One region of the Thermoanaerobacter sp. X514 genome, then DNA from elsewhere that is predicted to be linked to it. Evidence: riboswitches for the same ligand, from Rfam matches in the RefSeq annotation. Region 1 holds a riboswitch; the other holds the start of a gene.

The links. Region 1 has a riboswitch for thiamine pyrophosphate ahead of thiT (energy-coupled thiamine transporter ThiT). Riboswitches for the same ligand answer to the same signal wherever they lie in the genome.
Region 2: another riboswitch for thiamine pyrophosphate. It lies ahead of thiC (phosphomethylpyrimidine synthase ThiC); the one in region 1 lies ahead of thiT (energy-coupled thiamine transporter ThiT).

The regions. Positions count from the first base shown of each region.
Region 1 is NC_010320.1:659,759-663,186, forward strand. It holds gene TETH514_RS03210 (ABC transporter ATP-binding protein) at 1-965, shown strand, start outside; TPP riboswitch at 1,037-1,139, shown strand; gene thiT (energy-coupled thiamine transporter ThiT) at 1,202-1,840, shown strand; gene TETH514_RS03220 (phosphatase PAP2 family protein) at 2,086-2,622, shown strand; M-box (ykoK) riboswitch at 2,686-2,848, shown strand; gene mgtA (magnesium-translocating P-type ATPase) at 3,229-3,428, shown strand, end outside.
Region 2 is NC_010320.1:993,727-997,154, reverse strand. It holds gene TETH514_RS04990 (homocysteine synthase) at 1-115, opposite strand, end outside; gene TETH514_RS04985 (homoserine dehydrogenase) at 155-1,447, opposite strand; SAM riboswitch class I at 1,515-1,626, opposite strand; TPP riboswitch at 1,811-1,918, shown strand; gene thiC (phosphomethylpyrimidine synthase ThiC) at 1,964-3,262, shown strand; gene rd (rubredoxin) at 3,348-3,428, shown strand, end outside.

The DNA.
Region 1 (3,428 bases):
TTTTGGGTAGTTGGTTGGTCATAAAAAATGCAATAGAAGTGGGGGATATTCAGGCGTTTATACAGTACATCCGATCTTTTACACAGCCTATTGCTCAGATTGCAAATATTTCCAATATACTGCAACAAACTGCTGCCTGTGCAGAAAGAGTATTTGAGTTTTTGGAGGAAGAAGAGGAAGTTCCAGATAATCCACAGCCTGTAAAAATTGAAGATATAAAAGGGAATGTGGAGTTTAGAAATGTTCGTTTTGGATATAGACCTGATAAAATGGTGATAAATAACTTTTCTGCTTCTATTAAGGCAGGACAAAAAGTTGCAATTGTCGGTCCTACTGGGGCAGGAAAGACTACTATAGTGAAACTTTTAATGCGCTTTTACGATGTGAATGAAGGAGCTATTTTGATTGACGGGCATGATATAAGAGATTTTACGAGGGAAGATTTGCGTTCACTTTTTGGCATGGTACTTCAAGATACATGGCTTTACAATGGTACTATTATGGACAATATAAGATATGGCCGTCTTGACGCTACTGAGGAGGAAGTTATAAAAGCTGCTAAGGCAGCTTATGTGGATCATTTTGTAAGGACATTGCCAGGGGGCTATAACATGGTATTAAATGAAGAGACCACAAATATTTCTCAAGGGCAAAAGCAGTTACTAACTATAGCAAGAGCTATTTTGAAAGATCCAAAAATTCTCATACTCGATGAGGCTACAAGCTCTGTAGATACCCTTACAGAAATACAAATACAAAAAGCGATGGATTACCTTATGAAAGGACGCACAAGCTTTATAATCGCTCATAGGCTTTCTACAATACGGGATGCTGACTTGATACTTGTCATGAACCATGGAGATATTGTAGAGCAGGGTACCCACGAAGAGCTTCTTAAAAAAGGCGGTTTTTATGCAAGCCTCTATAACAGCCAGTTTGAAAAAGAGGAAGAGATGGCAAGTTGATAGCATTTAATAATTATTATTGACATATGAAACAAAAAGTGATAAAGTAAAAGAGAAAATAAAATAGAGGTTATGTCCGCTGGGGGAGCCTTAACGGCTGAGATGGCATTGATGCCAAACCCTTGGAACCTGATGAGGGTAATGCCTCCGTAGGGAATGCGGCTCAAAAATACCGCATTTCGCGGTATTTTTTTCAGCGAACATAGCCTCCTTGAAAAATGGAGGTGTTTTTGTTTATGTCCTACCTTTTAAGTATTTTTTCTGATTTTGCTCAAATAAAACCAGTGACTTTATCGGTTATATTAGCAATTTTATTGGCAGCTTTTCTTTTATATCTGATGCGAAAAAGTGTCAAATTTGACACAAAAATGCTTGTCTACGGAGCACTTTCAATCGCTATTTCTTTCGTGCTGTCTTATATAAGATTTTATCACTGGCCTCAAGGTGGTTCTATTACACCTGCCAGCATGTTGCCGCTTTTTATCTTTGCCTATTATTATGGACCAGGTCCTGGTGTGATTGTAGGAATGGCGTATGGATTTTTACAACTTATTCAAGACCCATTTATTGTCCAATGGGTGCAAGTACTTCTCGACTATCCTTTGGCCTTCGGTGCTTTAGGACTTGCTGGCTTTTTTAGAAAAAACCTAAGTTTGGGAATTTTAGTCGGTGGATTTGGACGATTTTTCTCTCACTTTTTATCGGGAGTGTTCTTTTTTGCAAGCTATGCACCAGAAGGAATGAGCCCTATAGTTTATTCACTTTTAGTCAATGGAAGCATAATAGGTGTAGAAGTGGCAATATGTTTTGCGGTTTCACTAATTCCTCAAGTTAGAAATGCTATTGAAGAAATTAAAAAGAAAGCAATTGCTTAAAGGGGTATTTCCCCTTTTTATTTTTTGCAGTGGATAGCTGAAATAATGGTATAATATATGGTATAATATTATGTAAGAAAAAATTTAACGCAGAATTAACATTGATACCTGACAAACTTGAGGATATGAAAGAAAGAAGGGAATAATTGATTTATAAAAATTCTGCTGATAGAGTGTGTGAAATTGTGCTGAAAATTTCGATAAAAGCATTAGTGAAATGAGATTGTAGGGAGGGGATTTTGCTGATGCAAATAAAAAGAGTGCTTCTTGACAAAGACAAAAACATTTTTTTCTATATAAACGAAAGGATAAAATGTAATATATTGGACAAAATAATGCCCAAAATAACTCATATAGGCGGTCCTTTTTTTACAATATTTTCTTGCTTGTTTTTAATTTTTTTTGGAAAAAACGATGTAAAAGCCTCTGCTGTAGAAGCTTTAACTGCACTTGTAAGCAGCCATTTGTTTGTTCAACTTTTAAAAAGAAAATATACAAGACCAAGGCCTTATATGGTATTAGCTAATACAAACACTTTTAAACATCTTTTAAAGGATTATTCTTTTCCTTCTGGTCATGCTACTGCCAGTTTTTCACTTGCTATGACTTTTTCAATATTTTTTCCAAGCCTTGCAGTATTCTTTATTTCACTGGCGGTACTTGTGGGACTTTCGAGGATATATATGGGACTGCATTATCCTTCAGATGTATTAATGGGCTCAACGATAGGTATTACTTTTTCTTATCTAACCCATTTTATAGGTACAAAGTTGTTTTTGTAAAAAATTTTTCAAAATAGATTGACAAATTGTAAATAGAAGAATATAATGTAGAAGGACACAAGTTAATACAATCGTTAGGTGAGGCTCCTATACAGATACACGCTGCTGCCCGGAAACATCGAGAGATGCTAACGGGTCAACAAGTATTACCGAATTAAGGTTTTACTTAATGCAGCTGGAGGATGCTCCAAAGCTGTATAGTGCCAAAGCTCAACGAATTGAAATGTCTAAAAACCTCTTTCATTCGTTGAGAGGTTTTTTAATTTGCTAAAAAACGGAGGTGAGAAGAATGGACGGTGGAGGTAGTAGTAAAAGCTACAAAGGTATATGTAATGTGACATTAAAGAAGGATGGGCAAAGTTTGAGGCCACGTCCATTCTTCTCACAGGTGGCTTTTCTATAAATTTTGCTCTTCGTAGGATTGCCCATTTATCCCTTCTTTTGATGTCCTATTACATATACCTCCAAAACAATTCTCAGACTAACTCCATTTAATTCCATCGTCTAAATGCGAAAGTTTTTTACAAAAAAACAAATACTGTAACTGGAAGGTTGCAGTAGACACGGCAGCCTTAGTCTATTATTGTGTTTTGGAGGTGTATGGGAATGATCAAAATCGCAAAGAAAAATGGCTTCACAGATACGATACTTACCCAATTAATTGAGTTTGCCAGAAAAGATGTTGATGAAGTTTTGGCGCAATTAGGTACGGATAGAGAGGGATTGACTTCTGAGGAAGCAGAAGATAGGCTTGAAATTTACGGGTTAAATGAGGTAGCTCATGAAAAAGCGGATCCATGGTATAT
Region 2 (3,428 bases), 330 kb from region 1:
TTTTAAAAGCAAAGGAAGAAGTTTGATATATAGGAAGTGCTACAGCTCCCGTAGTTGGGTCAGGCTCCCACCCTTCATGAATTGCCAAAGTTGAAAAACCATATTTTTTAGACATAATCTTTATCCCCTTTCATCAAATATAAATATTTGATTTCTAAATTACTCCTACCAAATCTTCAAATTCTTTTAACTGTAACTCATCTATATCCTCTTGTAACACTTTAAAAATTGCTTTTAGTTCTCCAATTTTTTTGTCATTTAGCTTTTCTACAAATACATCAATATTTGTCTTTAATTTAATTACAGCAGCAAATGTGTCATTTTCGTAAGAGGACTCTAAGATTAAAGCTTCTTCTCTTTTAAAGAAATTCAAAATCTTTTGTAGATTTAAAATATCTCCTTTATGCATTTTGAGTCTTATATAAAACGTATCTGTAAAGCTTCCTTGACGAACTGGAAGAAGCTTTGCTGCATCATTATCTTTGATATTATAATTTAACAGTATATCAATTAAATCCGCGACAACTGCATCTCCAGTAGGAAGCTCTCCTGCCCCTTTGCCCACAAATACATATTCGCCAAAACTATCTCCTTTAAGAATAACAGCATTATTTACGTCGTTTACCCTCGACAAAATATTGCTTTCCTCAACCAAAACGGGTTCTACTCCTGCAAAAACACCATTTTCTATCTTTTTTCCCCATGCAAACAATTTTAATTTATACCCCCATTCAGTGATATAATCTAAATCTTCTCTTGCAATCCCATCAATCCCACTTCTCCTTATAGAATTTACCGGCACATTTACATTAAATACTTTGCGCATTAGAATAATCAGTTTATACAGTGAATCAAAACCTTTTACATCATAATCGGGATTTGCTTCTGCATAACCTAATTGCTGAGCTTCTTTAAGTGCTTCTTCATAACTTTTTCCTTTAGTAGACATTTGCGTAAGAATGTAGTTAGTAGTGCCGTTTACTATACCTCCTACAAAATCTATTTCATCTGTGATTTTTAATCTATCAATTTGATGAAGTATAGGTATTGCTCCTCCAACACTTGCTTCGCATTTTAAAAACACTCCATTTTTTTTTGCTGTTTCATTTAAATCTTCCCCATGTTTAGCCATCAATTCTTTATTTGCAGTGATTACATGCTTCCCTGAAGACAAGGCTTCCTTCACATATTCGTAAGCTGGAGAAATACCTCCTATTGCTTCAATAACTATTTTTATCTCTTTATCTTTCAAAATTTCTTCAGCATTTTGGGTAAGTAGTCCTTCTACCTTCACTTTCCTTGGCTTATTGAGATTTTTCACGAGTATCTTCTTTATCTCAGGATAAAACCCTGTACTCTCCCACATATGACCTCCTCTTGAAGTTATCAATTTATATACTCCTGTTCCTACTGTTCCAAGTCCTAATAATCCGATTTTTATTTTCATGTCACACCTCCAAATAAATTTTTAGGCCCTCTTCTCAATGAGAAGAGGGCCTAATAATCCGCCACTCCTCTCATCTCTCAGGTTAGAATAATCTAACCTGCAGGATTTGGCACCAGACGCATATAAATGCCGGTTGCCGGGTTTCATCGGGCCAGTCCCTCCACCACTCTTGATAAGAGGTTTGTGTGTAATATATTCAATTTTGCATGTTGTAATCTATGTTATCACTTTGAAACTGTAAAGTCAAGAACTTTTTTTGTACTCTTTCTTAAATTTTTTCTAAATTTTAATATACGCCGATTTTTTTTAGTGGTATAATAATATTGTATAATATTTATACTCTATCGATTATAAAAATTTAATATTTGCCACATGGGGTGCCGGCGTAACCGGCTGAGAAAAAGGTGTTGCCTTTTAACCCATCGAACCTGTTAGGTTAGTACCTGCGTAGGGATGTGGTCATCTGCCATGGCTATAATCCCCATGGTTTATTTATTTTTTAAGGAGGTTTTTATTATGACACAATTGGAATACGCCCTTTCAGGCATTGTCACAAAAGAGATGAGAATAGTTGCAGAGTATGAAGGAGTAGACGAAGAATTTATTTTAGAAGGAGTTAAAAAAGGAGAAATAGTAATACCATCAAACATCAACCACAAAAACCTCATTCCCAAAGGCATAGGAAGGGGTTTATCGACAAAAGTAAATGCCAATATAGGAACCTCTGATGCATACCCTGAAATTGAAAAAGAAATTGAAAAATTAAATGTTGCTGTAAAAGCTGGAGCAGATGCGGTAATGGATTTAAGCACAGGGGGCGACATTAACCAATCTCGTAGAAAAATACTTGAAAATTCCCCTGTCCCTGTAGGCACTGTCCCCATGTATCAAGCAGCTGTAGAATCTATATCCAAATACGGTAGCATTGTAGCTATGCCTGAAGAATTCATTTTTGAAGTTATAGAAGAACAAGCAAAAGACGGGGTTGATTTTATTACAGTCCACTGTGGTCTAACATTTGAATCATTGAAAAAGCTTAAAGACAACGGCCGAGTGATGGATATAGTAAGCCGCGGTGGCTCCTTTACAATTGCTTGGATGCTCCATAACGACAAAGAAAATCCTTTGTATAAACATTTTGATAGGCTCCTTGATATTGCTAAAAAATATGACATAACTCTAAGCTTAGGAGATGGACTGCGTCCAGGTTGTCTCGAAGACGCTACAGATAGCGCACAAATTCAAGAGCTCATCATCCTTGGGGAACTTGTCAAAAGGGCTCGTAAAGCAGGAGTTCAAGTGATGGTAGAAGGACCCGGGCATGTGCCAATTGACCAAATTGAAGCAAATGTAAAACTTCAAAAACAACTTTGTCATAATGCTCCTTTTTATGTGCTTGGCCCTATTGTGACTGATATAGCTCCTGGTTATGACCACATAACTTCAGCAATCGGAGGAGCAATTGCAGCAGCTTCTGGTGCTGATTTCCTTTGCTATGTTACACCCGCTGAACATCTCGGACTTCCAGACAAAGAAGATGTCAAAGAAGGCGTTATTGCAGCAAAAATTGCCGCCCATGCTGCAGATATCGCAAAAGGCGTAAAAGGTGCTAAAGAAAAAGATTTAACTATGGCTAGAGCTAGAAAAGCCTTAAACTGGGATGAGCAAATAAAGCTTTCTATAGACCCTGATAAAGCTTTTAAATATCGCATCAATAAAAACATATCTACAGCCAAAACTTGCAGTATGTGCGGAAAATTCTGCGCTATGAAAATTGTCAGTGAGTACCTTGGAACTTCAGCTATGACTTGCTAATACCTTTGCCTTATTTACATTCCCCCCTTGATTTTCTTTGCTAATTTCTGCTATAATAAAGGAAAACATCAAGGGGGTAATTTTTATGGAAAAGTGGCAGTGCACAGTATGCGGGTACATATACGATCCAGAAGAAGGAGACCCATCTCAAGGAATTGCACCAGGA